3 regions of the Bradyrhizobium sp. USDA 4354 genome follow, and region 1 is predicted to be linked to each of the others. Evidence: predicted binding sites of a transcription regulator. Region 1 holds the regulator's gene; each other region holds the start of a gene.
What was found. The regulator PhoB, encoded in region 1, activates phosphate uptake and scavenging genes when phosphate is short. The targets are predictions, from matches to a motif close to TGTCATNNANCTGTCAT.
Positions count from the first base shown of each region.

Region 2: the regulator PhoB is predicted to act here: its motif matches at 2,837-2,853, upstream of ugpB (sn-glycerol-3-phosphate ABC transporter substrate-binding protein UgpB).
Region 3: the regulator PhoB is predicted to act here: its motif matches at 2,886-2,902, upstream of ACVIIV_RS32145 (inorganic phosphate transporter).

Region 1 is NZ_JBSSDC010000001.1:1,117,506-1,127,421, reverse strand. It holds gene pstS (phosphate ABC transporter substrate-binding protein PstS) at 1-358, shown strand, start outside; gene pstC (phosphate ABC transporter permease subunit PstC) at 517-1,506, shown strand; gene pstA (phosphate ABC transporter permease PstA) at 1,508-2,353, shown strand; gene pstB (phosphate ABC transporter ATP-binding protein PstB) at 2,350-3,171, shown strand; gene phoU (phosphate signaling complex protein PhoU) at 3,183-3,899, shown strand; gene phoB (phosphate regulon transcriptional regulator PhoB) at 3,914-4,621, shown strand; gene ACVIIV_RS05375 (GcrA family cell cycle regulator) at 4,857-5,369, opposite strand; gene ACVIIV_RS05370 (acetylornithine transaminase) at 5,829-7,037, shown strand; gene argF (ornithine carbamoyltransferase) at 7,037-7,972, shown strand; gene ACVIIV_RS05360 (Hsp33 family molecular chaperone) at 8,181-9,188, shown strand; gene apaG (Co2+/Mg2+ efflux protein ApaG) at 9,321-9,713, opposite strand.
Region 2 is NZ_JBSSDC010000001.1:1,520,021-1,529,936, forward strand. It holds gene ACVIIV_RS07115 (GIY-YIG nuclease family protein) at 9-245, shown strand; partial or broken gene ACVIIV_RS07120 (MarR family winged helix-turn-helix transcriptional regulator) at 263-725, opposite strand; gene ACVIIV_RS07125 (organic hydroperoxide resistance protein) at 884-1,309, shown strand; gene ACVIIV_RS07130 (CaiB/BaiF CoA transferase family protein) at 1,486-2,688, shown strand; gene ugpB (sn-glycerol-3-phosphate ABC transporter substrate-binding protein UgpB) at 2,908-4,224, shown strand; gene ugpA (sn-glycerol-3-phosphate ABC transporter permease UgpA) at 4,274-5,155, shown strand; gene ugpE (sn-glycerol-3-phosphate ABC transporter permease UgpE) at 5,155-6,003, shown strand; gene ACVIIV_RS07150 (sn-glycerol-3-phosphate import ATP-binding protein UgpC) at 6,112-7,200, shown strand; gene ACVIIV_RS07155 (nuclear transport factor 2 family protein) at 7,355-7,822, shown strand; gene queG (tRNA epoxyqueuosine(34) reductase QueG) at 8,016-9,191, opposite strand; partial or broken gene ACVIIV_RS07165 (glutathione S-transferase family protein) at 9,140-9,833, opposite strand.
Region 3 is NZ_JBSSDC010000001.1:6,888,606-6,898,521, reverse strand. It holds gene ACVIIV_RS32150 (M20 aminoacylase family protein) at 1-1,036, shown strand, start outside; gene ACVIIV_RS32145 (inorganic phosphate transporter) at 1,209-2,837, opposite strand; gene ACVIIV_RS32140 (UdgX family uracil-DNA binding protein) at 2,974-4,416, opposite strand; gene ACVIIV_RS32135 (putative DNA modification/repair radical SAM protein) at 4,416-5,651, opposite strand; gene ACVIIV_RS32130 (ImuA family protein) at 5,812-6,600, shown strand; gene ACVIIV_RS32125 (Y-family DNA polymerase) at 6,497-8,092, shown strand; gene ACVIIV_RS32120 (error-prone DNA polymerase) at 8,089-9,916, shown strand, end outside.

The DNA.
Region 1 (9,916 bases):
TGCCAAGCAGAACAAGCTGACCTACACCGGCCTCGTCAACAAGGCCGGCAAGCCGGTGCAGCCGACTGTGGAAGCCTTCCAGGCGGCCGCCTCCAACGCCGACTGGGCCAAGGCGCCCGGCTACTACGTCATCCTGACCGACCAGCCCGGCGAGAAGTCCTGGCCGATCACGGCGGCGACCTTCATCCTCATGCACAAGGACGCCACCGACAAGGTGGCCTCGCAGGAAGCCATCAAGTTCTTCCGCTGGGCCTTCAAGAGCGGCGGCAAGGCGGCCGAAGAACTCGACTACATCCCGATGCCGGCCAGCGTCGTGACTCTGATCGAGAAGACCTGGGCTGCGGACATCAAGAGCTAAGCAAACTCTCGTGTCCCGGACGCGGTGCGGCATGAAATGCCGCTCCGCAGAGCCGGGACCCACAAACGCCAGGCCCCGGATAGGCTAGCGCCGTATCCGGGGCGCGAGAACAAAAACAAGCGTATATCAAACGGGCACAGGGGATCGGCGTGGCAGAGATGGCCGTTCAGAGCGATGTAATCGACGACGCCGGACCGTATGACCGCGCCAAGGCCTTGAGCGCGTTCAAGCTCGGCGATGTCACCTTTTACTGGATCACGCGGCTTTCCGCTATCTCGGTGCTGCTGATCCTCGGCGGCATCATCATCTCGCTGATGGTCGGTGCGTTCCCGGCGATGAAGGAATACGGCATCTCCTTCCTGTGGACGCAGCGCTGGGCGCCCTCGGCCGATCCGCCGGTGCTCGGCGCGCTCGGGCCGATGTACGGAACGCTCGTCACCTCCTTCATCGCGATGCTGATTGCCATTCCCGTCGGTCTCGGCATTGCAATCTTCCTCACCGAGCTCTGCCCGCAATGGCTGCGCCGCCCGATCGGCATGGCGGTCGAGCTGCTCGCCGGCATTCCCTCGATCATCTACGGCATGTGGGGCTTCTTCGTGTTGGGCCCGTTCCTGGCCAACACCTTCCAACCCTTCATGATCAAGGTCTTCGACGGCGTCCCTGTGCTGGGCGCGATCTTTGCCGGGCCCCCCTCCTATCTCAGCCTGTTCAACGCTGCGCTGATCCTCGCCATCATGGTGCTGCCCTTCATCACCTCGATCTCGGTCGACGTGTTCAAGACGGTGCCGCCGGTCTTGAAGGAAGCCGCCTACGGCGTCGGCTGCACCACCTGGGAAGTCGTTCGCAGCGTGGTGATCCCCTACACACGCGTCGGCATCATCGGCGGCGTCATGCTGGCGCTGGGCCGCGCCCTCGGCGAGACCATGGCGGTGACCTTCATCATCGGCAACTCGTTCCGCATCTCCTCGTCGATCTTCGCCCCAGGCACCACGATCTCGGCGGCGATCGCATCGGAGTTCGCCGAGAGCGACGGCCTGCACCAGTCCGGTCTGATCCTGCTCGGTTTGCTGCTGTTCGTGTTGACGTTCTTCGTGCTCGCAGCTGCGCGGCTGATGCTGATGCGCCTGGAACAGAAGGCGGGGAAGTGACATGAACCCGATTTACGCACGCCGCCGCCGCGGAGACATCATCATCCGCGGGCTCTGCATCGCCGCTGCCGCCTTCGGCGTCACCTGGCTAGCGCTGATCCTAATCACGCTGCTCTACAACGGCCTGGCCGGGCTCAACCTCCAGGTCTTCACTGCTGACACGCCGCCGCCCGGATCGACCGAGGGCGGCCTGCGCAACGCCATCGTCGGCTCGCTGATCATGACCGTGCTCGGCGTCGGCATCGGCGCGCCGCTCGGCCTGTTCGCCGGCACCTATCTCGCCGAGTACGGCCGCAACGACAGGCTGACCTCGGTGATCCGTTTCATCAACGACATTCTCTTGTCGGCGCCCTCGATCATCATCGGCCTGTTCATCTACGGCGCGGTGGTGGTGCCGATGCGAGGCTTCTCGGCGATCGCAGGCGCGCTGGCGCTCGCCGTCATCGTGATCCCGGTCGTGGTGCGCACCACGGAAGACATGCTGCTGCTGGTGCCGAATCCGCTGCGCGAAGCCGCCAGTGCGCTCGGCCTGCCGCGCTCGCTGGTGATCAAGCGGATCGCCTATCGCGCCGCGCGCTCCGGCCTCATCACCGGCGTGCTGCTCGCAACTGCCCGCGTCGCCGGGGAGACTGCGCCGCTGCTGTTCACCGCGCTCTCGAACCAGTTCTTCAGCCTGGGTCTGGACAAGACGATGGCCAACTTGCCCGTGACCATCAACAATTTCGTGCAGAGCCCCTACGCCTACTGGAAGCAGCTCGCCTGGAGCGGCGCGCTGCTGATCACCCTGACCGTGCTTGCCCTGAACATTGGCGCGCGCATCATTGGCGCCGAGAGGACTGCAAAATGAGTGAAATGTCTATTTCCGTCAGCGCGCCGACCGTTCATCCCGGCTCGCAGCCGCTGCCCGAGGCGCCCGCTAAGGTCACCGCGCGCAACCTGAATTTTTACTACGGTGAGCACCACGCGCTGAAGAACATCAATCTGGCGCTCGGTACCAATCGCGTCACGGCCTTCATCGGCCCGTCCGGTTGCGGCAAGTCGACCCTGCTGCGCATTTTCAACAGGATGTACGATCTCTATCCTGGCCAGCGCGCCACCGGCCAGCTGCTGCTCGACCACACCAACATTCTCGACGCCAAGCTGGACCTCAACCTGCTGCGGGCGCGGGTCGGCATGGTGTTCCAGAAGCCGACGCCGTTCCCGATGACGATCTATGAGAACATCGCCTTCGGCATTCGTCTGTATGAGAAGATCTCGAAGTCGGAGATGGACGACCGCGTCGAGAAGGCGCTACGCGGCGGCGCGCTGTGGAACGAGGTCAAGGACAAGCTCAATGCCTCCGGCCTGTCGCTTTCCGGCGGCCAGCAGCAACGCCTCTGCATCGCGCGGACCGTCGCGGTGCGGCCCGAGGTGATCCTGTTCGACGAGCCCTGCTCGGCGCTCGATCCGATCTCGACTGCCAAGGTCGAGGAGCTGATCCAGGAGCTGTCCGAGAACTACACGATCGCGATCGTCACGCACAACATGCAGCAGGCGGCGCGCGTCTCCGACAAGACCGCCTTCATGTATCTCGGCGAGCTAATCGAGTTCGATGACACCAGCAAGATCTTCACGTCGCCGAGCGACCGGCGCACGCAGGATTACATCACCGGCCGGTTCGGCTGAGGAGACGGAACATGGGTTCTGAACATACCGCAAAGGCCTTCGACACCGACCTCCAGGAGCTCACCCGCCTGGTCGCCGAGATGGGCGGCATAGCCGAGCGCATGATCGTCGATTCCGTCGACGCGCTGATCCGCCGCGACGTCGCGCTCGGCCAGCGCGTCGTCGCCACCGACGCCGAGCTCGACGCGCTGCAGAAGCGCATCGAGGAGCGCGCCGTGCTCACCATCGCCCGCCGCCAGCCGATGGCAGTCGACCTGCGCGAGATCGTCGGCGCCATGCGCGTTGCGACCGATCTCGAGCGCATCGGCGACCTCGCCAAGAACATGGGCAAGCGCGTCGCGGCGCTGGAGACGGACTTTCATCCGCTCAAGCTGTTCCGCGGCCTGGAACACATGACCGACCTCGTGCAGCAGCAGGTCAAGTCGGTGCTGGACGCCTATGCAGCGCACGATCTGCCGGCGGCGATGACGGTGTGGAAGGGCGACGAGGAAGTCGATGCTATCTGCACCTCGCTGTTCCGCGAGCTCCTCACCTATATGATGGAGGATCCGCGCAACATCTCGTTCTGCATCCACCTGATGTTCTGTGCCAAGAACATCGAGCGGATCGGCGACCACGCCACCAACATCGCCGAGACCGTGTTCTACATGATCGAGGGCCAGGCGATCACCGACAAGCGGCCGAAGGGCGACATGACGACCTTCGCCACGACGGTGCCGAATACCTAAGGAGCGACGACAACATGGGCGCACGCATTATGGTGGTTGAGGACGAGGAGGCTCTCACCGAGCTTCTCCGCTACAACCTCGAAGGCGACGGCTATGACGTCGAGACGGTGATGCGCGGCGACGACGCCGACACCCGCCTCAAGGAGCACATTCCCGATCTGATCGTGCTCGACTGGATGCTGCCGGGCCTGTCGGGCATCGAGCTGTGCCGGCGGCTTCGTACCCGCCCCGAAACCAAGCAGCTGCCGATCATCATGCTTACCGCGCGCGGCGAGGAGAGCGAGCGGGTGCGGGGACTTGCGACCGGCGCCGATGATTACATCGTCAAGCCGTTCTCGGTGCCGGAGCTGCTTGCGCGCGTGAAGGGCCTGCTCAGGCGCGCCAGCCCCGAGCGGCTCGCCACCGTGCTCGCCTATGGCGATATCGAGCTCGATCGCGACAAGCGCCGCGTGGCGCGCTCGGGCCGGCCAATCGATCTCGGCCCGACCGAATATCGTCTACTGGAGTTCTTCCTGGAGCATCCGGGCCGCGTGTTCTCGCGCGAGCAGCTGCTCGACAGCGTCTGGGGCCGCGACATCTACATCGACGAGCGCACCGTCGACGTCCATATCGGCCGCCTCCGCAAGCTGCTCAATCTCGGCCGCGAGCAGGATCCGATCCGCACCGTCCGCGGCGCCGGCTATGCGCTGGACGATCGCTTCGCGAAGGCCGAGCAGACGTAAGGGGTTTGGGAAGCCTTAGCGACACACTCAGTGTCGTCCCGGACAAGCGCAATCCGGGACCCATAACCACAGAACGTGAATGCTGCGCGGTAAAGATAACTCCGAGTCCGTAACCACATCTCGCGGTGGCTATGGGTCCCGGATCTGCGCGCGCTTTTGGCGCGCTTGTCCGGGACGACATCGGATGTGTTGAGCCGTCATCGTGTGACGACTGCCATCAGCTAGATCAACAAACTCACCGCGTGCCCGGCTTCGCCGGCGCGCGACGGCGATCCGCTGCGGGCTGATAGGCCACGCGCGAATGCTGGGCGCAGTAGGGCAGGCCGGACAGCGCCTTGCCGCCGCAGAAGAAGAAATCCGGGCTCGATGGATCGCCGACCGGCCAGTGGCAGGTCGCCTCGTTCAATTCCAGCAGCGACAGCCGCTGGCTCATCGGCACCACGTTGTCGTAGGTAACAGGCTCGGCCTCCACCTCGACCTCGAAGGCCTGCGCCAGCGCGGTGTTGCCGCGCGCGACCGGGCGGGTCACCCGCATCATGTGCTGCGCGGGCCGCGCCTTGCGCGGCCGGGGCGCTGCCGATGAAGGGCTCTTGGCGCGGCCGGACAGGCCGAGCCGGTGCACCTTGCCGATCACGGCATTGCGGGTCACATTGCCGAGCTCCGCCGCGATCTGGCTGGCCGAAAGTCCGGCCTCCCAGAGCTTTTTCAGCTGCTCGACGCGATCATCGGACCAGGTCAAAACCGTCATTGCACCCTTTCCCTCGCTGCGCGCCTGCCATCCTGGGGCCTTCGCAGCGAATGCCTAAAGCCTTGAAAAACCCGTGCCGCCCGAATCCCTTAAGGCTCGCCGGGCGCGCTCAAGACGCCCGAACGTTTACGCCGGTACATGAGGACTCTTGGGATCAGAACCGCTGCACGAGATGTCGTATCTGACAGGCTAAACGCTACAATATGGCGTGACTCCCGCGCAAGAGTCCGCCGACTCGCTTCCACATGTTCCGTGGTGAAAACCCCGCAAAATCGGCACCGCAAGACTACGGATTGAGCGTTTCGCGAGGCTTTCCGGGCGGCATTGACACCCGTCTTGCCAAGCATAAGATAGTCTTACGTGCCGCCCTTAAAAGGCGGCACGTTTCGTTTTCCGGGCCGGTCGATGGTGCGTTGCGCAATGCACGCGTCACACCGTCCGCAACATTCAAGTGACGTCATGACCAAGAGCGCCGCGCCGCATTTGCTCCCCGTTTTCGCCAGGGCCGACCTCGGTTTCGAGCGCGGCGAAGGCTGCTGGCTGATCGCGGCCAATGGCGATCGCTATCTCGATTTCACCTCGGGCGTGGCGGTGAATGCGCTCGGCCACGTTCATCCCGCGCTGGTCAAGGCGTTGCAGGAGCAGGCGACGAAGCTGTGGCACATGTCGAACCTGTTCCAGAGCCCGGACGGCGAGAAGCTCGCAAGCCGTCTCTGCAACGAGAGCTTTGCGGATTTCGTGTTCTTCTGCAATTCCGGCGCAGAGGCGCTGGAAGGCGTGATCAAGCTGGTGCGCCACCATCACTTCTCCAAGGGACACCCGGAGCGCTACCGCATCATCACCTTCGAGGGCGCCTTCCACGGCCGGACACTGGCGACGCTCGCCGCCACCGGATCTGCAAAATATCTCGAGGGCTTCGGTCCGCCGATGGACGGGTTCGACCAGGTGCCACATGGCGATCTGGAAGCCGTGAAGAAGGCGATCGGCCCGCACACCGCCGGCATCCTGATCGAGCCGATCCAGGGCGAGGGTGGCGTTCGTTCTGCGCTTCCCGGCTTCCTGAAGGCGCTGCGCGAGCTCTGCAACGAGCACGGCCTATTGCTCGCGTTCGATGAGGTGCAGACCGGCATGGGCCGCACCGGCGATCTCTTCGCTTATAGGCGCACCGGCGTCACACCTGACGTGATGTCGCTCGCCAAGGCGCTCGGCGGCGGCTTCCCGATCGGCGCGGTGCTCGCGACTGCGGACGCGGCCGCTGGCATGGGGCCCGGCTCGCACGGCTCGACCTTCGGCGGCAATCCGCTCGCGATCTCGGCTGCGAACGCCGTGCTCGACGTCATGCTCAAGCCCGGCTTCTTCGACCACGTGCAGAAGATGTCGCTGCTGCTCAAGCAGAAGCTTGCCTCCGTGATCGACCGTCATCCCGATATCGTCAGCGAGGTGCGCGGCGAGGGCCTCCTGATCGGTATCAAAGCCGTGGTGGCCTCGGGCGATCTCGTCGCGGCGCTGCGCGCCGAAAAACTGCTCACCGTCGGGGCCGGTGACAATGTCGTGCGCTTCCTGCCGCCGTTGATCGTCACCGAAGCGGAGATCGAGGACAGCGTCGGGCGGCTCGAACGCGCCTGCACTGCGATCTCGTCCAGCCACACCAAGCGGGCGGCAAGCTGATGAGCAAGACGCCCAACAAAGCTCCAAAGCACTTTTTGGACATCAACGAGCTGCCGCTGTCGGAGCTCAAGAGCATGCTCGCCGCCTCTTCCGCCATGAAGGCAAAGCAGAAGGCGCATCAGCCGGTCAGGCCGCTCGAAGGCAAGACGCTAGCGATGATCTTCGAGCGTCCCTCGACCCGCACCCGCGTGTCGTTCGACGTCGGCATGCGCCAACTCGGCGGCGAGGCGATCATGCTCACCGGCGCCGAGATGCAGCTCGGCCGTGGCGAGACCATCGCCGATACTGCGCGCGTGCTGTCGCGCTATGTCGACGCCATCATGATCCGCATCCTCAATCACGATGCGTTGCTGGAGCTTGCGGCCAACGCCACCGTGCCTGTCATCAACGGCCTGACGCGACGCTCGCATCCCTGCCAGGTGATGGCCGACCTCATGACCTATGAGGAGCACCGCGGCCCGATCGAGGGCAAGACGGTGGCCTGGACCGGCGACGACAACAACGTGCTGGCGTCGTGGGCGCATGCCGCCGAGCGCTTCAAGTTCCAGCTCAACGTCGCAACGCCTCCAGAGCTCGCGCCGAAAAAGGCCATGCGCGACTGGATCAAGACGTCAGGCGCGCCTATCGTGCTCGGCACCGATCCGGAAGCCGCCGTGCGCGGCGCCGATTGCGTCGTCACCGATACCTGGGTGTCGATGGGCGACAAGGAGGGTGAGCACCGCCACAACGTGCTCAAGCCCTACCAAGTCAATGCCAAGCTGATGTCGCTGGCCAAGCCCGGCGCGCTGTTCATGCACTGCCTGCCCGCCCATCGCGGCGAGGAGGTCACGGATGAAGTGATCGACGGCCCGCAATCGGTCGTGTTCGACGAGGCCGAAAACCGTCTGCACGCGCAGAAAGGCATTCTGGCCTGGTGTTTTGACGCGGTGAAATAACGCGGCGCGTCTGTTGGCGCTCTTGTCGCCCCACACGCCGATGTCGTCCGGGAACGAGCCTCACACACAGGTGTCGTCCCGGACAAGCTCCGCTTCGCTGCGCTTGTCCGGGACGACATCGAATTTGAGGTGGCTTCGTACAGCTCCACGCGCATTCCGGAACACACACCCCTTCCATTCCCCGCCCTTCGACCCCAGATAACGCCCCATGGTTTCTCAATCTCCTGACATGAAAACCGGGCCAGAAGGCCCGGTTCGCGCACCATCAGCGGTTCCGATCGACGACGCCGTGCTGCCTTATGAGGTCGACGCGCTCGACGTGCGCGGGCGCCTGATGCGGCTTGGTCCGGCGCTGGACGACATTCTCACCAAGCACGATTATCCGGCGCCGGTCGGCAAGCTGCTTGGCGAGGCCATCGTGCTGGCGACGCTGCTCGGCTCGGCGCTGAAATTCGAGGGCCGCTTCATTCTTCAGGCCCAGACCGACGGCCCGGTGTCGTTCCTGGTGGTCGATTACAAGGCGCCGGATGGTCTGCGCGCCTATGCCCGCTTTGATGCCTCGCGCTTGGGCACGGCGAAGGATTCCGGCACGCTGCTCGGCCGCGGTCATCTCGCCATGACAATCGACCAGGGCCCGGACATGAGCCGCTACCAGGGCTTGGTCGCGCTCGACGGTGGCAGCCTGGAAGACGCCGCCCACGAATATTTCCTGCGCTCCGAGCAGATCCCGACCAAGGTGCGCCTCGCGGTCGGCGAGGAGTGGCGCTCAAGCGACGGCGGCAAGCATCGCTGGCGCGCCGGCGGCATGCTGATGCAGTTTCTGCCCAAGGCGCCGGAGCGCGCTCGGCGGGCCGATCTGCATCCCGGCGATGCGCCCGAGGGCACCGAGGTGCACAGCATCGCCGAAGATGACGCCTGGGTCGAGGCGCGCTCGCTGATCGAAACCGTCGAAGACGTCGAACTGATCGATCCCGAGCTCTCGGGCGAGCGGCTGCTGTTCCGCCTCTTCCACGAGCGCGGCGTGCGCGTGTTCAACCCGCAGGTTATCGAGGCGCAGTGCTCCTGCTCGCGCGATGCGGTCGCCTCGATGCTCAAGAGCTTCTCGCCCGACGACCGCGTCGCGATGGTCAAGGACGACAAGGTCGTCGTCACCTGCGAGTTCTGCTCATCGGTGTACCAGTTCACGCCACACGAGGCGGGCGCGGAGAACGCGTAGGTTCTGCATTCTCCGTCATTGCGAACGGAGCGAAGCAATCCAGCCTCTTTCCGCAGAGGGACTCTGGATTGCTTCGCTCCGCTCGCAATGACGATGTTGATGCAGCTGCGTGCCACACCCTACGGCACCGCCCTAATTCAACACCCGCTTGTTGTCCGGGCTGTCGAGCGAGAATGTCGGCACGTCGATCTCGAAGCGTTCGCCGGTTTCGCTGACCATCTGATAGCGGCCGGTCATGAAGCCTGAGGCGGTCGAGAGCGGCACACCTGAGGTGTATTCGAAGCGCTCGCCGGGGGCCAGGATCGGCTGCTCGCCGACCACACCCTCGCCCTTCACCTCCTGCTGGCGGCCGGAGGCATCGGTGATGATCCAGTGCCGCGTCTTGAGCTGCACGGTCTCTTCGCCCGAATTGGTGATGACGATGGTGTAGGACCAGAAATAGCGCGAGCGGTCGGCCGACGACTGCTCCGGAACAAAATTCGGCTCGACGGTCACTTCGATCTGGCGGGTCACGGCGCGGTACATGGCTGCCATCATAGCGAAATCTGCCCCGGGAACCAAACGCCGCGGACGGCTTGGGCGACATCGTCCCGCCAGAATTCGAGGGGAAGGACACCCCCAAGAAGGACACTCCCAAGGGAGGCACCCTTATGTGATCTGGCCGCTTTGCGAGACGACAGCCGGACCATTACACTCCTTCAACGTCGCGATTTGCGGAAGGGTTTTTA
Region 2 (9,916 bases), 400 kb from region 1:
GAAGCAGAATGAAATACGTCTATATTCTCGAAAGTCTCGATTCCGAGCACTTCTACGTCGGCATCACGGACGACCTGCGGGCCCGCTTGGAGAAGCACAACGCCGGCGAGGTACCGCACACCTCGAAATACGGGCCTTGGCGAATTCGGACTTATTTCGCGTTCGATGACGCCGCACGCGCTGTCGCATTCGAGCAATATCTGAAATCTGGCTCTGGCCGCGCGTTCGCGAAGAAGCATTTCTGACCGCGCGCCCGGGAAACCTACTCCCCGATCACCGCATTCAACCTATCCCGCAGCGCGACGATCTCGTCCTTCATCCCGACCAATTCCGACACCGAGCAATCCGACGCCGCCAGGATCGACTGCGGCACGCTGCGTGCCTTTTCCTTCAGTGCATGGCCTTGCGGCGTCAGCGCGATCAGCACCTGGCGCTCGTCCTCGCGCGAGCGGGTGCGCTTGACCAGATGGGCAGCCTCGAGGCGCTTGAGCAACGGCGTCAGCGTGCCCGAATCCAGGAAACAGCTTCTCGCCGATTTCCTTGACCGGCACGTCGTCGCGTTCCCACAGCACCAGCATCACCAGATATTGCGGATAGGTCAGGCCGAGCCGATCGAGCAGCGGCTTGTAGACGCGGTTGAAGGCGTGCGCGGCGGAATAGACCGCGAAGCAGATCTGGTTGTCGAGCCGAAGCGGTGCGTCCACCGCCGATGATTTCCGGGCCATAGAGAATCTCACGGGTTTCTTTCCATTCTGGGGCCGGCCGGCGGCACATTCAATTGCGAACAATTAAATGTGAAGCCTCGCAATTTCGATTGCGCGCTATCTAATTGCCTGCAATAAAGATTGCACCCCACCCACCCCAAGACCTCAGGGAGACCCCAATGTCCGTGAACGTCCTCTACAAGACCAGCGCAAAAGCCACCGGCGGCCGCGACGGCCATGCCGCGACCATCGACGGCGCGCTCGACGTCAAGCTCACCACGCCGAAGGAGCTCGGCGGCGGCGGCGGCGCCGGCAACAATCCCGAGCAGCTGTTCGCGGCCGGCTATGCCGCCTGCTTCATCGGCGCGATGAAGTTCGTGGCCTCGCAGGGCGGCCCGAAGGTGCCCACTGATGCCTCCGTCACCTCGACCGTCGGCATCGGCCCGCGTTCCGAGGGCGGCTTCGGTCTCGACATCGACCTCGCCGTCTCGCTGCCGGGCCTCGCCCGTGCGGAGGCCGAGGCGCTGGTCGCGAAGGCGCACCAGGTGTGCCCGTACTCCAATGCCACGCGGGGCAATGTCGACGTTCGCCTGACGGTCGTCTGACGGAAAGGCGGATGGGCTGGCCCGGGATCCCCCTCGGGCCGGCCGCTACCGTTGATTTCCCACCGCGCGGGATGGCCGCACAGCGGCGCATACGGCCCCACGCCCGGCGCCATTGCTGGCGCAAACAAACCTCGCTAGGCCTGTAATCCAAAGATCGACACAGGGGAAGCGAAGGCATGACTGAAGCCGTTTTGGGCGCAATGAGCGGACTGCGCGTCATCGATCTCACGCGCGTGCTCGGCGGTCCTTACTGCACCCAGATCCTCGCCGACCATGGCGCCGACGTGATCAAGGTCGAGCCGCCCGCTGGCGACGAGGTGCGCGAATGGGGCCCTCCCTTCCATGAGGAGGATGCGGCCTATTTCGTCGGCATCAACCGCAACAAGCGCTCAATCGGCCTCGACCTCGCCTCCGAGGGCGGCCGCGTCGTGCTGCTCAAGATGCTGGAGACTGCGGACGTCCTGATCGAGAATTTCAAGCCGGGCACGCTGGAGAAATGGGGCATCGGCAACGCGGTGTTGCGCGAAAAATTCCCGCGCCTCGTGCATTGCCGGATCTGCGGCTTCGGCGCCGACGGGCCGCGCGGCGGCAATCCCGGCTATGACGCCATCATCCAGGCCATGACCGGCATGATTGCGGCGACCGGCTCGCCCGAGAGCGGGCCGATGCGGATCGGCGTGCCCTTGGTCGACATCACCACCGGCCTCTATGCGGCGATCGGCATCCTGATGGCGCTGTCGGAGCGGCAGCGTTCGGGCAAGGGCCAGTTCCTGGAAACCACGCTGTACGAGACCGGTCTCGCCATCATGCATCCGCACACCGCGAATTATTTCATGCATGGCAAGCCGCCGAGCCTCACCGGCAACGAGCACCCCAACCTCGTGCCTTACGCGATCTTTCCGACCAAGACCGACAACATCTTCATCGGCGTCGGCAATGACGGCACCTTCCGCAAGCTCGCCAAGGAGATCGGCAAGCCCGAGCTCGGCACCGATCCGCGCTTTGCCCGCAACAAGGACCGCATCGCCAATCGCGAGGCGCTGCGCGCCGAGCTGGCCGCGGTGTTCAGCCAGCACGAGGCCGAGCCGCTGTGCAACCGCCTGCTCGCGGCGGGCCTGCCCGCAGGGCCCGTGCAGAAGATCGACCAGGCGTTGACCAATCCGCACACGATCTACCGCGGCGATATTATCGAGAAGGACTGGTACAAGGGCGTCGCCTCGCCGATCCGGCTCGACCGCAGCAAGCCGAGCCTGCGCCGCGTGCCGCCGAAATTCAGCCAGCACGCCGCGGAGGTGCTGGGCGAGTTCGGGTATTCCAAGGCCGAGATCGACGCGATGGTCGAAAAGGGCACGGTCTGCGGTCCCGAGCGCAAGCGCTAGGGCGCCACACCTTCACAGCCTCCAATGCCGCACTGCGGCGCGCGCACGCCTGTGCACCGCGAACGGCTGCGGCTGTCCGCGCGCATCTTCGCCTATTTTCGGGCTTTCCTTTTCCAGCGCTTGCCGCTTTCGTTTCGGCCGCTTACACAGTCATGTGAACGTCATATGGCGCTGCTAGCGCAAGCGCTTCTTTAGTGACGGGCAAGGGAGGTTTTCTTGATGGCTCTTCGACATTTTGGCGCTGCTGCTGCTGTTGCACTCACGGTTGGTCTCGGCTCCTCGCCGGCGCTCGCCGTGACCGAAATCCAGTGGTGGCACGCGATGACCGGCGCCAACAACGAGGTCATCGTCAAGCTCGCCAACGACTTCAACGGCGCGCAGAGCGACTACAAGGTGATCCCGACCTACAAGGGCAACTATGCCGACACGATGAATGCCGGCATCGCCGCGTTCCGTGCCGGCAACGCGCCGCACATCATGCAGGTGTTCGAGGTCGGCACCGCCACCATGATGGCCGCGACCGGCGCCGTGAAGCCGGTCTACAAGCTGATGGCCGAGACCGGCGAGAAGTTCGATCCGAAGGCCTATCTACCCGCAATCACCGGCTACTATTCGACCTCGAAGGGCGAGATGCTGTCCTTCCCCTTCAACTCGTCGTCGACCGTGATGTGGGTCAACCTCGATGAGCTGAAGAAGGCCAATGTCGAGATCCCGAAGACCTGGCCTGAAGTATTCGAAGCCGCCAAGAAGCTGAAGGCGGCCGGGCACGCCACCTGCGGCTTTTCCAACTCCTGGGTCACCTGGGTCAATCTCGAGCAGCTCTCCGCCTGGCACAACGTGCCGCTGTCGACGAAGGCCAACGGCCTCGACGGCTTCGACACCGTGCTCTCGTTCAACGGACCGCTCCAGGTCAAGCATCTTGAAAACCTGGTCGAGCTCCAGAAGGACAAGACCTACGACTATGCCGGCCGCACCAACACCGGCGAAGGCCGCTTCACGTCGGGCGAATGCCCGCTCTACCTGACCTCGTCGGCGTTCTTCGGCAACGTCAAGGCGCAGGCCAAGTTCGCCTTCACCGCGGTGCCGATGCCCTATTATCCGGACGCCAAGGGCGCGCCGCAGAATTCGATCATCGGCGGCGCCTCGCTCTGGGTGATGGGCGGCAAGTCGGCCGAGGAGTACAAGGGCGTCGCAAAATTCCTGACCTTCCTCTCGGACACCGATCGTCAGGTCTACATCCACAAGGCCTCCGGCTATCTGCCGATCACCAAGGCGGCGTATGAGAAGGCCAAGGCCGAGGGCTTCTACAAGGACCAGCCGTATCTCGAGACGCCGCTGCTCGAGCTGACCAACAAGGAGCCGACCGAGAACTCGCGCGGCCTGCGCCTCGGCAACATGGTGCAGCTCCGTGACGTCTGGGCGGAAGAGATCGAGCAGGCGCTGGCCGGCAAGAAGACCGCCAAGCAGGCGCTGGACGCGGCCGTCGAGCGCGGCAACACCATGCTGCGCCAGTTCGAAAAGACCGCCGTGAAGTAAGGCGACAAGCGGCAGGCCGGTCAGCCGGCCTGCCGCCCCTGCGGGCATCATGCAAAAGCAAGCCATTTTCCAGTCGAAGCTATTGCCCTATGCGCTGGTTGCGCCGCAGCTCGCGATCGTCCTGATTTTCTTCTACTGGCCGGCCTTGCAGGCCGTGATCCAGTCCTTCCTGCTCCAGGACGCCTTCGGCCTGTCGACCAGCTTCGTCTGGTTCGAGAACTATCTCGAGCTGTTCAAGGAGCGCGCCTATTTCGAGGCGATCCTGCGCACCTTCTTCTTCTCGTTCGCGATCGCGGTGTCGTCGTTGTCGTTCGCGCTGCTGCTCGCCGTGATGGCGGACAAGCCGCTGCGTGGCTCGATGCTGTACCGCACGCTGCTGATCTGGCCCTATGCGGTGGCGCCGCCGGTCGTCGGCGTGCTCTGGATCTTCATGCTGCATCCCTCGCTCGGCGTGCTCTCGCGGTACCTGCGGGCGCTGGGCATCGACTGGAATCCGCTGCTCGACGGCGATCAGGCCGCAGCGCTGATCATCATGGCCGCCGCCTGGAAGCAGATCTCCTACAACTTCCTGTTCTTCCTCGCCGGCCTGCAGAGCATCCCCAGAAGCGTGATCGAGGCGGCCGCGATCGACGGCGCCCGCCCGATGCGGCGGTTCTGGACCGTGATCTTCCCGCTGCTGTCGCCGACCATCTTCTTTCTCCTGGTCGTCAACATCGTCTACGCCTTCTTCGACACGTTCGGCATCATCGACACCATGACCCGCGGCGGTCCGGGCAAGTCGACAGAGACGCTGGTCTACAAGGTCTATACCGACGGCCTGCTCGGCGGAAACCTTGGCAGCTCGGCGGCGCAATCGGTGATCCTTATGATCATGGTGATCGTGCTGACGGGCATCCAGTTCCGCTTCGTCGAACGCAAGGTGACCTACTGATGGTCGAGGAAGAAGGCTTTCGGCGCTACATTGCCCATATCATCCTCTGGATCGGGATCGCGATCGTCGCCTTCCCGGTCTATCTCGCCTTCGTGGCGTCGACCCAGGACAACGCGGTGATCGCCAACGGGCAGATGTCGCTGCTGCCCGGCGGTCATTTCTTCGAGACCTACTACCAGACCATCTTCGTCGGCACGAGCGGCTCGACCCGCGAGCCGGTCGGCAACATGATGCTGAACTCGCTGGTGATGGCGCTGCTGATCGCGGTCGGCAAGATCGCGATCTCGATCATCTCGGCCTATGCGATCGTGTATTTCCGCTTTCCGTTCCGGATGCCGATCTTCTGGCTCATCTTCATCACGTTGATGCTGCCGGTCGAGGTGCGCATCTATCCGACCTACAAGATCGTCGCCGACCTGCACATGCTCGACAGCTATGCCGGCCTGTCGCTGCCGCTGATCGCCTCGGCTACCGCGACCCTGCTGTTCCGCCAGTTCTTCATGACCGTGCCGGACGAATTGCTGGAGGCCTCGCGCATCGACGGCGCCGGCCCCTTGCGCTTCTTCTGGGATACGCTCTTGCCGCTGTCGCGCACCAACATGGCCGCGCTGTTCGTGATACTGTTCATCCTCGGCTGGAATCAATATCTCTGGCCGCTGCTGATCACCACGCGCGACGACATGCAGACCATCCAGATCGGCATCCGCAAGATGATCACCACCACCGACGCGCTGACCGAATGGCCGATCGTGATGGCAACCGCCGTGCTGGCGATGCTGCCGCCGGTGTTCGTCGTCGTTGCCATGCAGAAACTGTTCGTGCGCGGCCTGGTCGAGACGGAAAAGTGAAGATGGCGAATAGCGAGTGGCGAGTGGCGAATGGGGTCGCTGCGTCCGCCTTGCTCATTACACCTTCCCCATTCGCCAGTCCCTATTCGCTACTCGCCGGTGCAACCCATGGCTAACGTCACCCTGCGCAACGTCCGCAAGACCTATCCCGGCGGCTTCGAGGCCATCAAAGGCGTCGATGTCGATGTCGGCGACGGACAGTTCTGCGTGCTGGTCGGACCAAGCGGCTGCGGCAAGTCCACGCTGCTGCGCATGGTCGCGGGGCTGGAGACGGTCACCGGCGGCGAGATCGACATCGGCGGCCGAATCGTCAACCAGATCGAGCCCGCCGACCGCGACATCGCGATGGTGTTCCAGAACTACGCGCTCTATCCGCATATGAGCGTCTACAACAACATGGCCTATGGCCTGCGCAACCGCGGCATGGCCGAAGCCGAGATCAAGACCCGCGTCGAGGAAGCCGCGCGCGTGCTCGAGCTGTCCGCGATGCTGGAGCGCAAGCCGCGCCAGCTCTCCGGCGGCCAGCGCCAGCGCGTCGCCATGGGCCGCGCCATCGTGCGCCAACCAAAGGTGTTTTTGTTCGACGAGCCGCTCTCCAATCTCGACGCAAAACTGCGCATCGCGATGCGCGTCGAGATTCGCAAATTGCAGCGCCGCCTCAACACGACCTCGATCTACGTCACCCACGACCAGCTCGAGGCGATGACGCTCGCCGACATTCTCGTCGTGATGAACGGCGGCCAGGTCGAGCAGGTCGGCAATCCCCTCGCGATCTACGAGAAGCCGGCAACCACCTTCGTTGCCTCCTTCATCGGCGCGCCGCCGATGAATTTGATGTCGACGCGGCCCGAGGAGATCCGCTCGCAGCTCGCCGGCAGCGCGGCGGCCAACGCCGGCATCCTCGGCATCCGCCCGGAGGATTTCGTGATCACCGACCAGACGCCCGCCGGCGGCGTCGCGCTGCCGCTCACTGTGGAGGCCATCGAGCGCGTCGGCGCCGAAACCTTCGTCTACGGCTCCCGCGAGCAGGAAGACCAGCGCGTCGCCGCCACGCCCGGCGAGCTGCCGCCCGGCGAGGTCATCGTCCGCATTCCCGGAACTGACGCCCCCGCCATCGGCGCGAAAATCCGTGTCGCCGCGGCGCGGGCGAAGCTGCATTTGTTCGGCGGCGACGGGCGAAAGCGGATCGAGGCCTGACCGGTTCCGGGAGGCGTTCGATCAAAACCGCGAAAACAACCCCATGCACAGTAGAAGGGGCGTTGTTTTCGTTGGGAAAAATCCGTCCACAGATTCGTGATGCCCGGGCTTGTCCCGGTCAAGCCCGGGCATGACGGAGAACGGGAGAAGGCCGATGACCACCACCGCCATGCTGCGCGCCTTCTGCGACGCCGTCGAGCAGCGCAAAGGCCGTGCCTTCGCCGAGCTGTTCACCGAGGACGGCATCTATCACGACGTGTTCTACGGCGCCTTCGCCGGCCGCGAGAAGATCGCTGCGATGATCGACGACTGGTTCTATCGCACGGCGACCGATTTTCGCTGGGACATGCACGACCCTGTCACCGACGGCACCACACTCTATGCGCGCTACACATTCAGCTACAAATCAACCCTGCCGGAAGCGAACGGCGCGCGGGCGATGTTCGAGGGCGTGGCGATCATGACGCTGAAGGGCGGCAAGATCGCGAGCTATCACGAGGTCGCCAACACCGCGCCGGCGTTCGTCGATTTGAAGTTCGCACCCGAGCGCATCGCGAAGATCGTCGCCAAGCAGGGCGCTGAGCTGAAGGCGCGGCCGGAGATGCAGCGGCATTTGGGTTGAGCGCTGCTTTCCCCACTCGTCATTCCGGGGCGCGCCACTTGGCGCGTGCCCCGGAATGACGGCAATGATAGAATCAAGAAGCCGCGGCGTACTGGATTCACCGCCTGCCGCCTTCGCTAAAGCTTCGGCGCCCCTAGACGTCAACCCCGGCGAAGCCTTGGCGTAGCCGGGTCGCGGGAAATGACACCAAGAGTTAGGAGGCGGCGCGCCACTCCTCACGCACGCTCTCGTCGGACTCTGCGCCCAACGCAGCGCTCCTCATCGCCGCAAACTCATCCGGCTCCACCAGCTGCCCCAACGCCCACACCGCAGCCCCCCGCACCAGCGGGCTCGCATCATCGAGCAATTTCCGCGCCTCGTCCGCCAGCGCCATCTCACCCGAATTGCCGATCGCAAGCAGCACATTCCGCACGAACCGGTCGCGGCCGATGCGCTTGACCGGGGACTTCGTGAACAGCGCGCGGAACGCCGCATCGTCGAGCCGCGCCAGCTCGCCGAGCGCAGGCGCGCGCAGTTCGTCACGCGCCGCGAGCTTGGCCTCGCGCCCCTCCTGCGCGAACTTGTTCCAGGGACACGCGGCGAGGCAATCGTCGCAGCCATAGATGCGGTTGCCGATGCTCTTGCGGAACTCGTGCGGGATCGGTCCCTTGTTCTCGATGGTGAGATACGAGATGCAGCGCCGCGCATCGAGCTTGTAGGGTGCTGGAAAGGCCGCGGTCGGACAGATGTCGAGACAGGCCCGGCACGAGCCGCAATGATCGATCTCGGCAGCATCGCGCGGCAGATCGAGCGTGGTGTAGATCGCGCCGAGAAACAGCCACGAGCCGAATTCGCGCGACACCAGATTGGTGTGCTTGCCCTGCCAGCCCAGATGCGCGGCCTGCGCCAGCGGCTTCTCCATCACGGCGGCGGTGTCGACGAACACTTTCACGTCAGAGGGCGCGGTCGCGACCAGCCAGCGCGCCAGCACCTTCAGCCGCTTCTTGACGAGATCGTGATAGTCGTCGCCCTGCGCATAGACCGAGATCGCCGCGCGCGTGCGCTGCTTCAGGATCGCCAGCGGATCAGAGTCCGGGCCGTAATTGACGCCGAGCATGATCACCGAGCGCACGTCCTGCCACAGTCCGCGCGGATCGACCCGGCGCTCCGGCTGCGCCGCGAGCCAGTCCATATCGCCATGGCCGCCCGAGGCGATGAACTCGAGGAAGTGCTTTCCCGCAGCTTCGATCGTGTCCGGCGCGGTGACGCCGATGCAGTCGAAGCCGAGCGCGCGCGCTTCGCGCACAAGCGCCGCCTTCAGTTCAGTCGGATCAGAGCTCAGAAATCCAGGTCCACGTAGGTCCGCGACGCCGGCACGCCGGCCAGCCATTCGCTCAGCAGCGGGCGGAACGACGGGCGGGATTTCACCCGCGCGTACCACGCCTTTGCTGCGTCGTCCTCGCTCCATGGCACGTCGCCCAGATAGTCGATCGCCGAGAGATGCGCCGCGGCGGCGAGATCCGCGTAAGTGAGCCGGTCGCCGGCGAGGAAATTGCGCGTCTGCGCCAGCCAGCCGATATAGGCCAGATGATAGCGCACATTGGCTTTCGCTGCGCGCATCACGTCGGCCGAGGGCGGACCGCCGCCGTTCTCCTCGCTCATGAAACGCTTGTAGATGCGTTCGGTGACGAGGGGATGCGAGACCTCCTCGAAGAATTCTCTCGTTGAACCAGGCCATCAGCCGGCGCACCTCGACGCGCTCGGCAAGCGTCTCCGGCATCAGGCGCTTCACGCCCATCCCGCCGCCGTAGGCCTCGTCGAGATATTCGGCGATGATGGCCGCGCCCGGGATCGGCGGCTGCTCCTCGTCCACCATGACAGGCGTGGTGCCGGCCGCGTTGAGCAGCAGAAATGCCTCGCGCCGTTCCCAGCTGCGCTCTTCGACCAGCTTGAGGTCGAGCCCGTATTCGCCCGCGATCAGGCGGATGAAGCGCGAATGCGGACAGAACGGATGATGAAACAGCGTAAACATGAAGCCTTTGACTATTTGATGGTGCTTAAGAATCCATCAATGTTTGTGCGGCGCCACACTAGTCCTTCAAAACCGCGAAGCAA
Region 3 (9,916 bases), 5.8 Mb from region 1:
CTGCGACGAGGTCGTGACCGGCCTCGGCCAGACCGGCGTGGTCGGCGTGATCAAGGGTAGCAAACCGGCCGGCGAGGGGCTCAAGGTGATCGGCATGCGTGCCGACATGGACGCGCTGCCGGTCGAGGAGCAGACCAATCTGCCTTACGCCTCCAAGACCCCCGGCAAGATGCACGCCTGCGGCCATGACGGCCATACTGCGATGCTGCTGGGGGCCGCCCGCTATCTCGCCGAGACCCGCAATTTTGCCGGCGATGCCGTGGTGATCTTCCAGCCGGCCGAGGAGGGCGGCGCCGGCGGCGCGGCCATGGTCAAGGACGGCTTGATGGAGCGCTTCGGCATCGAGCAGGTCTACGGCATGCACAACGGGCCGGGCATCCCGATCGGCTCGTTCGCGATCCGGCCGGGTCCGATCATGGCGGCGACCGACGAGGTCGACATCATGATCGAAGGCGTCGGCGGCCACGCCGCGCGTCCGCACAAATGCGTCGATTCCGTGCTGGTCGGCGCGCAGGTGATCACGGCGCTGCAGTCGATCGTCGCGCGCAGCGTCGATCCCTTGGAATCGGCGGTGATCTCGATCTGCGAATTCCACGCCGGCAACGCCCGCAACGTCATTCCGCAGACCGCGACGCTGAGAGGCACCATCCGCACGCTGTCGCCGGAGGTACGCAAGCTGGTCGAGAAGCGCGTGCATGAAGTCGTGGCAGGCGTGGCACAGATCACCGGCGCCAAGATCGACCTTCGCTACAAGCGCAATTATCCCGTCGTGAACAATCATGCGGCGGAGACCGAGGTGGCGCGGCGCATTGCCACGCAGGTCGCGGGCGAGGCCAATGTGCATGAGATGGCGCCGCTGATGGGCGGCGAGGATTTCGCCTACATGCTGGAAGCGCGGCCCGGCGCCTTCATCTTCTGTGGCAACGGCGACAGCGCCGGCCTGCATCACCCCGCCTATAATTTCAACGACGAGGCGATCGTCTACGGCACGTCGTATTGGGTCAAGCTGGTCGAGGAACAGCTCGCGGCGTCTTAAAGGTCTCCGTCGTCATTCCGGGAGGGTCCGCAGGACCAGACCCGGAATCTCGAGATTCTCCGGTCCGCAATTGCGCACCGTAGTTCGGCTCTTCGAGCCGCCCCGGAATGACAAGCTGAATGCAAATGGCCGGGCGTAAGCCCGGCCATACGCTTTAGAGTTATCGGTCTCCTCAGAACATCCGCGAGAAGATCACATAGAGCGTGGCCGACAGCATGATCGCGCAGGGCAGCGTCAGCACCCAGGCCATCAGCAGGTTGCGGATGGTCGACCATTGCAGGCCCGAACCGTTCGCCGCCATGGTGCCGGCGACGCCCGACGACAGCACATGCGTGGTGGAGACCGGCAGGCCGAACACGTCGGCGGCGCCGATCGTGGCCGCGGCAACGAGCTCGGCCGAGGCGCCTTGCGCATAGGTGAGATGGGACTTGCCGATCTTCTCGCCGACCGTGATGACGATTCGTTTCCAGCCGATCATGGTGCCGAGGCCGAGCGCGATGGCGACTGCGATCTTCACCCAGTTGGGGATGAACTTCGTGGCGGCGTCGAGCGAGCCCTTGTAGGCGTTCAGGGTCGCGATCTCCTCCTTGTTGAGATCGTTCTCCTTGTCCTTCATCAGGAACCGGATCGCTTCCGAGGTCATGTACATGTCGTTGCGGGTGTTGCCCACGGCTTCCGCCGGCACCTTGTTCAGCGTGCCGTACTTGGCGACCTGATCGCCGACCTCCTTCACCAGCACGGCGAGCGAGGGATAGGTGCCCTCGTTGATGTGGCGCAGCGTGATGTACTGCGTCACCGCGGGGCGCGGATCGCCGATGATGCTGTGGCCGGCGCCCTTCGCCGAAATCACCTTGGAGGCGGCCTCGGAAGTCTTCTGGAACTGGGCGACCTGGGATTCCGGCAGCGCGCGGTTGAGCGCGTAGGCCGTCGGCACGGTGCCGATCAGGATCAGCATGATCAGGCCCATGCCCTTCTGGCCGTCGTTCGAGCCGTGCGCGAAGCTGACGCCGGTGCAGGTGGCGATCAGCAGGCCGCGGATCCAGAGCGGCGGCGCCTTGTTGCCTTCGGGCGCGGAATAGAGCGCCGGGTTGCGCACGATGAACTTGAGCAGCAGCAACAGCGTGGCGGCGCAGATGAAGCCGAACAGAGGCGACAGCAGCAGCGCGTAGCCGATCTCGGTCGCCTTGGTCCAGTCGACGCCCGAGGTGCCGTCGCGGCCGCGCATGACGGCGTTGGCGACGCCAACGCCGATGATCGAGCCGATCAGCGTGTGCGAGGAGGAGGCGGGCAGGCCGAAGAACCAGGTGCCGAGATTCCACAGGATCGCGGCGATCAGCAGCGCGAACACCATGGCGAAGCCGGCGCTGGAGCCGACCTGGAGGATCAGCTCGACCGGCAGCAGCGAAACAATGCCGAAGGCGACCGCGCCGGAGGACAGCAGCACGCCGAGGAAGTTGAAGAAGCCCGACCACATCACCGCGACTTCGGCCGGCAGCGAATGGGTGTAGATCACGGTCGCCACCGCATTGGCGGTGTCGTGGAAGCCGTTGACGAACTCGAAACCGAGCGCGATCAGGAGCGCAACGAACAACAGGATATAGGGCAGGTAGGTCGTCACCCGCATGCCGGTGGCGTTGACGTCGACATAGATGCTGTAGGCGACGAACAGCAGGCCCGCGGCGAGGATGCCGAAGAATAGGATCATCGTCAGCGGATTGAAGCCCTTGTCGAGATTTGGCCGCGAGGCCGGCTGGATCGGCGCGGGATCTGCTACCGCGCGGTCGAATGCAACATCGGTCATGTCTGGACGCCCCTTAGCTTTCAGGTAAGGGTATTGTCCGCGATGGACTTGAAGGCTGGATGACAACCAAGGCGTGAAAGCCGTTTTCCTGCCAGTATGCCGTTTCCCTGCCAGTATGCCGTTTCCCTGCCAGTCCTTAGGCAGCTCGTGCGGCCTTCTTCTGCAAGCCGGCGGCGATCTTCAAATCCTCGACAAAGCGCTGATACTCCAGCACCTTGGCTTCCGGATCGGGCAGCCGCAGCAGATAGGACGGATGCACCGTCACGAGCGCTTTGCGTCCGTCGGGAAGGTCTAGGAGCCGGCCGCGGTTCTTGCCGATCGGAGTGATCTTGCCGAACACGCTTTGCGCGGCGGTGGCGCCCATCGCCACGATGAGATCCGGCTGGATTGCCGAAACTTCCCGCTCATACCATTGCCGGCACGCCCGGATCTCAGGCGTGTTCGGCTTCTGGTGCAGGCGGATCTTTCCGCGCGGCACGAATTTGAAGTGTTTGACCGCGTTGGTGACATAGACCTTCTTGCGGTCGACGCCGGCTTCCTCCAGCGCGCGGTCGAGCATCTGGCCGGCCGGACCGACGAAGGGGTGGCCGGCGAGGTCTTCCTTGTCGCCGGGCTGCTCGCCGACCAGCATGATGTTGGCGTTCTTCGGGCCCTCGCCGAACACGGTCTGCGTCGCATCCTTGTAGAGATGGCAGGCGCGGCAATGGGCGGCTTCCCCGCGGAGCGCTTCGAGATCGTCGGCAGCAAGCTTGCGTTTCATCGGAGCCTCCGGCCGCTTCTGAGGCTTGTGCGGATCGGTTGCGGCATTGGCGATCATGGCGCCGGTCATACGCTCGGCGTCCTCGATCAAGGGCTTAATGATCGAGGCCTCGGGCAGGTTCCTCCAATATTTCTTCGGCATCTCGGCCTGCATCGCCTTCACCTTGAGCCGGGCCGGATTGAAGATGCTGGCGTAGTAGCGCCGCCAGGTCTCTTCCAGCCGGTCTTCGCCCGGTGCTTCGCTCTTGCTGACACCCGGCGTGAACGAGAGCGCGTGGCCGTCCCAATGCGCGGACAGATCGGGCGTCAGGATCGACCAGGGCATGTCGGCAAAGCGTTTGGCGAAGAACGGCGCGGCAAGCTCGACGATGTGATGCTCCGGCTCGAACCAGGCGACGTAATGCGCCTGGCGTTCCCGGCCGATCTCGCGGAAGCGGACGAAGGCATGCATCTTGTGCTCGTCGCGATAGACCGCTCTCGCCATGGCCGTGACCTGCGCGACATCAGGATCGGTCGCGACCTCGATGAGGTCGTGATTGTCCTTCAATCGCCAGAGCAGGCGATAGAGGATCGCGAAACGCTTGATATCGCGATGCAGGATTGCGGCCTTGGCGAGCTCGACGAATTTTGCTGATACGTTGAAGGTGCCGTCGTTCGCCTCGACGATCGGAGACGGCGCGGGCGGTGCGAACAACTCCGCTTCGCCGCCCTGCACGGTCCAGGTGACATCGTTGGGATTCACATGATGGAGCACGAGCGAACGTGCGGCTTTGCGCCAGCCGTCGAAATCGGTTTCGGTGTCGAGGGTGATGTACTGCATCAGAAGCCAAATCCCAGTTGCGTTGCTTTCGGCTTGAACCGCTCGATCAGCCCGGCGGCATCGAGACGATGCGGTGAGGGGCGGTGATCGCTGAGGATGATGAACGGCAGCGCCTTGTTGCGGGGCACGTGCAGCCGCGCGAGATCGGCGAGGCGGATCGTGGTGGTGCGCCGCGTTGCGATGATGCGTTCGACCGCCTTGGTGCCGAAGCCCGGCACGCGCAGCAGTTCCTCGCGGCTGGCGCGGTTGACGTCGAGCGGGAAGCGGTCGCGATGGCGCAGCGCCCAGGCGAGCTTGGGATCGATGTCGAGCGGCAGCATCGCGCTGTCGTCGACGATCTCGCCGACGTCGAAGCCGTAGAACCGCATCAGCCAGTCGGCCTGGTAGAGCCGGTGCTCGCGCAGCAGCGGCGGCGCACGCAGGGGCAGGGCGCGGCTGGCGTCGGGGATCGGGCTGAACGCGGAGTAGTAGACGCGCCGCAGCCGGTAGGCGCCGTAGAGATTGGCGCTGGTGTGGAGAATGGTGTGATCGGAGGCGCTATCTGCGCCGACGATCATCTGCGTGCTCTGTCCGGCCGGCGCGAAGCGCTGCGGTTTTGCCTTCGTCTTCGCGCTGCGGTCTTCCTCGGTCTCGTCCAGCTTCAGCCGCAACCGGCCCATGGTGCGGCGGATCGCGCGGACGTCCTTCTCCGGCGCGAATTGCTTCAGGCTCGTCTCCTCAGGCATCTCGATGTTGATGGAGAGGCGATCGGCATATTTGCCCGCTTCCGCGATCAGCGCGTCGTCGGCCTCGGGAATGGTCTTCAGGTGAATGTAGCCGCGGAAGTGATGCTCCTCGCGCAGCTTGCGCGCGACGCTCACCACTTGCTCCATCGTGTAATCAGGGCTGCGGATGATGCCGGAGGAGAGAAACAGACCCTCGATGTAATTGCGCCGGTAGAAGTCGAGCGTGAGCTTGATCACCTCCTCGATGGTGAAGCGGGCGCGCGGCACGTTGGAGGAGGTGCGGTTGACGCAATAGAGGCAGTCGTAATTGCAGGCGTTGGTCAGCAGCACCTTGAGCAGCGAGATGCAGCGACCGTCCGGCGCGTAGGAATGGCAGATGCCCATGCCGGGCGCGGTCGAGCCCATGCCCTTGCGATCGCTGGAATCCCGCTTCTCGGTGCCGCTGGAGGCGCAGGACGCATCGTATTTGGCGGCGTCCGCCAGGATTTCCAGCTTGCGTTGTACGTCCATCCCGGAATCCCTTTGATTCAACTTATGAATCCCTAGCCCGCCAATTCGATTGACTCTTCGGCCGCCGTTAGCTTTATATTAGAACATATCATGAACAAATGAGCCAGCTGTTGGTTCTTCTTTTGAGGACCACGGCATCAATTCCTGGGGAGCGGCGAGCATGAGCGGCGCACGGACAAGCGCGCTTGCGATCTTGCGCGGCCAGATCGAGCGCATCGAGACCGCGGAGGTCGCGCATCAGCACGAGCGGGTCGCGCTCGGCCATAGCGAGGCCGACAGCGCGCTGAAAGGTGGGCTCGCGCGTGCGGCGATCCACGAGGTATTTTGCGAAGGACGCCAGGGCGCCGCCGCAACGGGTTTTGTCACCGGGCTTGCAGGCCGCGTGACGGCACGCAAGCCGCTGCTGTGGGTGCGGCAGGATTTCTCGGAAATTGAAACCGGCGCGCTGTCGATGAGCGGGCTATCGGAGCTCGGCCTCGATCCCCGCCGCGTGGTGATGGTGCGCGCCGCCGATGTCGAGAGCGCGCTGCGCACCTCGGCCGACGCGCTCGCCTGCGATGCGCTGGGGGCCGTCGTGCTCGAGCTCTGGGGCGAGATCAGGCAGTTCGATCTCGTGGCGAGCCGCAAGCTGACGCTCGCCGCGCAATCTTCCGGCGTTACCGGCCTCTTGCTGCGGATGGCCGCGCAGCCGCTGCCATCGACTGCCGAAACACGATGGATGCTGCGCGCGGCGCATTCGCCGCCGGGCCCGATGTGGAGCGCCTGGGGCGCGCCGCGCTTCGATGCCGAGCTCTTGCGCAATCGTCATGGCCCGTGCGGCCGGTGGATCATGGAATGGAATTGTGATGAGTGCCAGTTCAGTGAACCGTCGACGTATTCTCAGCCTGTGGCTGCCGCGCCTGCCCATCGACAGGATCCAGCGGTTCTTCAACAGCGCCGGGCTGGGTAAAGCCAATCATGAGCCGAGCATCGTCGTCATCAAGGACAACAATGCGCTGGTGATCCATGCGCTGGACGAGGCCGCCGAGCGCCTCGGCCTGTATATCGGCCAGCCGCTCGCCAATGCGCGGGCGATGTGTCCGGACTTGCGTGTGTTCGACGCCGACCCTGTCGCTGATGCCAAGACGCTCAGTGATATCGCCGACTGGTGCGACCGTTTCACACCGCTGGTGGCGCTCGATGCGCCGCACGGGCTGTTTCTTGACATCACCGGCTGCGCCCATCTGTTCGGCGGCGAGGCCGCGCTGCTCAAGACGCTGGTCCGCGCGCTCGGTCGGCAAGGCTTTGCCGTCAGCGCGGCGATCGCCGGCACTTCGGTCGGCGCGCGCACGCTGACCCGGCAGGCATCCGGCGCCATCGTGGCCGATGGCGGGGAGGCGGAGGCGATCAGTTCATTTCCGGTCTCCGCGCTCGGTGCGGGCGAGGCCATCACCACCGGCCTGCGTCGCGCCGGGCTGAAGACCATCGGCGATGTCGCCTCGCGCGAGCCGCACGAGATCACGGCGCGGTTCGGCGCGCGTTTCTCCACGCTGCTCGCGCATGCGTTGGGGCAGGGCGACGCGCCGATCAACCCGCGCAAACCGCTGCCCGATTACATCGTAGAGAAGCGCTTTGCCGAGCCGATCGCGACCGACACGATGATTTCGATGACGCTGTCGCGGCTGGCCGACACGTTGATTGCGTCCATGGAGAAGCAGGGCAAGGGCGCGCGGCGCCTGGAAGCGGCGTTCTTCCGCACCGACGGCGTGGTGCGTGCGATCACGGTCGAGGCCGGACGTCCGGTGACGCGAAGCGCCGTGATCGACCGCCTGTTCCGCGAGCGCCTCGATGCGCTCGCCGATCCCCTCGATCCCGGCTTCGGCTTCGATATGGTGCGGCTGTCGGCGAGCCGCACCGAGATCGTGGTGCAGGAGCAGCGCGACCTCGACGCCCATGTCCACGACAATGACGAGCTTGCTGCGCTGATCGACCGCATCGCCGCGCGAATCGGCGGAAAGCGCGTCGTCGTGCACCTGCCTGAGGACACCCATATCCCTGAAAGCGCGGTGCTGGTTGCATCGGCGCAGCATCATCTCACCTCTGCCATGCAGGCCGAATGGCCGGCGCGTACCGAGAGCGAGCCGCCGCTGCGTCCCTTGCGCCTGTTCGACAAGCCGGAGCCGATCAAGGTGCCGTTCGCGACCGTGCCCGACGGCCCGCCACACCAATTCACCTGGCGGCGTGCGCTGCATGCAGTGGTGCGGGTGGAGGGACCCGAGCGCATCGCGATGGAATGGTGGCGGCAGGACGGTAAGCAGCTGACGCGGGATTATTTCCGCATCGAGGATGCCGAGGGCCTGCGCTTCTGGATCTTTCGTGACGGTCTTTATGAAGGAGAGGTGTTCGACGGCGACGGCAAGCCCGCTTCTCCCGGCTGGTATGTGCACGGTCTCTTCGCATGAATACGCTCAGCTATGCCGAGATCGGCATCACCACAAACTTCTCCTTCCTGCGCGGCGGCTCGGATCCGCGCGCCTATGTGCATCAGGCGAGCAAGCTCGGGATTCCCGCGATCGGCATCGCCGACCACAATACGCTCGCAGGCGTGGTGCGCGCCTACCAGGAGCTCGACAATGACGAGGTGCTGCACAAGCCGAAACTCTTGATCGGCGCGCGCATCGTCTTCATCGACGGCACGCCCGACATCCTGGTCTATCCGCGCGACCGCGCGGCCTATGGCCGGCTCTGTCAACTCCTCACCCGGGGCAAACGCGGCGACGACATCACGCGGATCGAGAAGGGCGAGTGTCATCTCACCTTTGCCGATCTCCTGGAATTTTCGGAAGGCCAGCTCCTGATCCTGACGTTGCCGCATCGCTTCGAGCCGGCGCAGGCGCTGGATGTGCTTGCAAAACTAAAGGCGAGCCGCGCCGAGGGCGTGTGGCTGGCAGCGAGCCTGATCTATCGCGGCGACGACCGGCGCCGCCTGGCACGGCTCGATGATCTCGCGACCAAAGCAAAAGTGCCGCTGCTCGCGACCAACGAGGTGCTCTATCACGATCCCGGCCGCCGTCCGCTTCAGGACGTGCTGACCTGCATCCGGGAAAAGACCACGATCGAGGCGGTCGGACGGAAGCTGGAAGCCAATGCCGAGCGGTTTCTGAAAACACCCAGGGAGATGGCGCGATTATTCCGCGATGTCCCCGAGGCGATCGCGGGGACCATGCGTTTTGCGGGGAAGATCGACTTCTCGCTCGACCAGCTCAAATACCAGTATCCGGATGAGCCGGTGCCGCCGGGCAAGACCGCGCAAGGGCATCTGGAGGATTTGACCTGGGCGGGTGTCGATAAATATTTTGGAGGTAAGATCGACGACAAGCTGCGCACGACGCTCAACAAGGAGCTCGCGCTGATCGCCGAGCTGAAATACGCGCATTACTTCCTGACCGTGCACGACATCGTCCACTACGCGCGAAGCCAGAACATCCTGTGCCAGGGCCGGGGATCGGCGGCGAATTCGGCCGTGTGCTACGTGCTCGGTATCACCTCGGTCGACCCGACCAAGGTCGATCTGTTGTTCGAGCGCTTCATCTCCAAGGAGCGGCTGGAGCCGCCCGACATCGACGTCGATTTCGAGCATTCGCGGCGCGAGGAGGTGATGCAATATGTCTATCGCCGCTACGGCCGCCACCGCGCCGCGATCATCGCCACCGTCATCCACTACCGCCCGCGCAGCGCCATCCGCGATGTCGGCAAGGCGCTGGGCCTGACCGAGGACGTCACCGCCGCGCTCGCCGACACCGTCTGGGGCAGCTGGGGCAAGGGCCTCAACGACATGCAGGTCAGGCAGGCCGGGCTCGATCCCAACAATCCCATGATCAACCTTGCGGTCGAGCTTGCGACCGAGCTGATCGAATTCCCGCGCCATCTCTCCCAGCATGTCGGCGGCTATGTGCTGACGCAGGATCGGCTCGACACTTATGTGCCGATCGGCAATGCCGCGATGGACGACCGCACCTTCATCGAATGGGACAAGGACGACGTCGACGCGCTTCATATGATGAAGGTCGACGTGCTCGCCCTGGGCATGCTGACCTGCATCAGGAAGTGTTTCGATCTGATCGACCAGCACAAGGGCGAGCGTCTTGTGCTGGCGAGCGTCCCGCAGGATGACCCGAGGGTTTACGACATGCTGTGCCGCGGAGAGTCGCTCGGCGTGTTCCAGGTCGAGAGCCGCGCCCAGATGAACATGCTGCCGCGCCTGAAGCCGCGGACTTTCTACGATC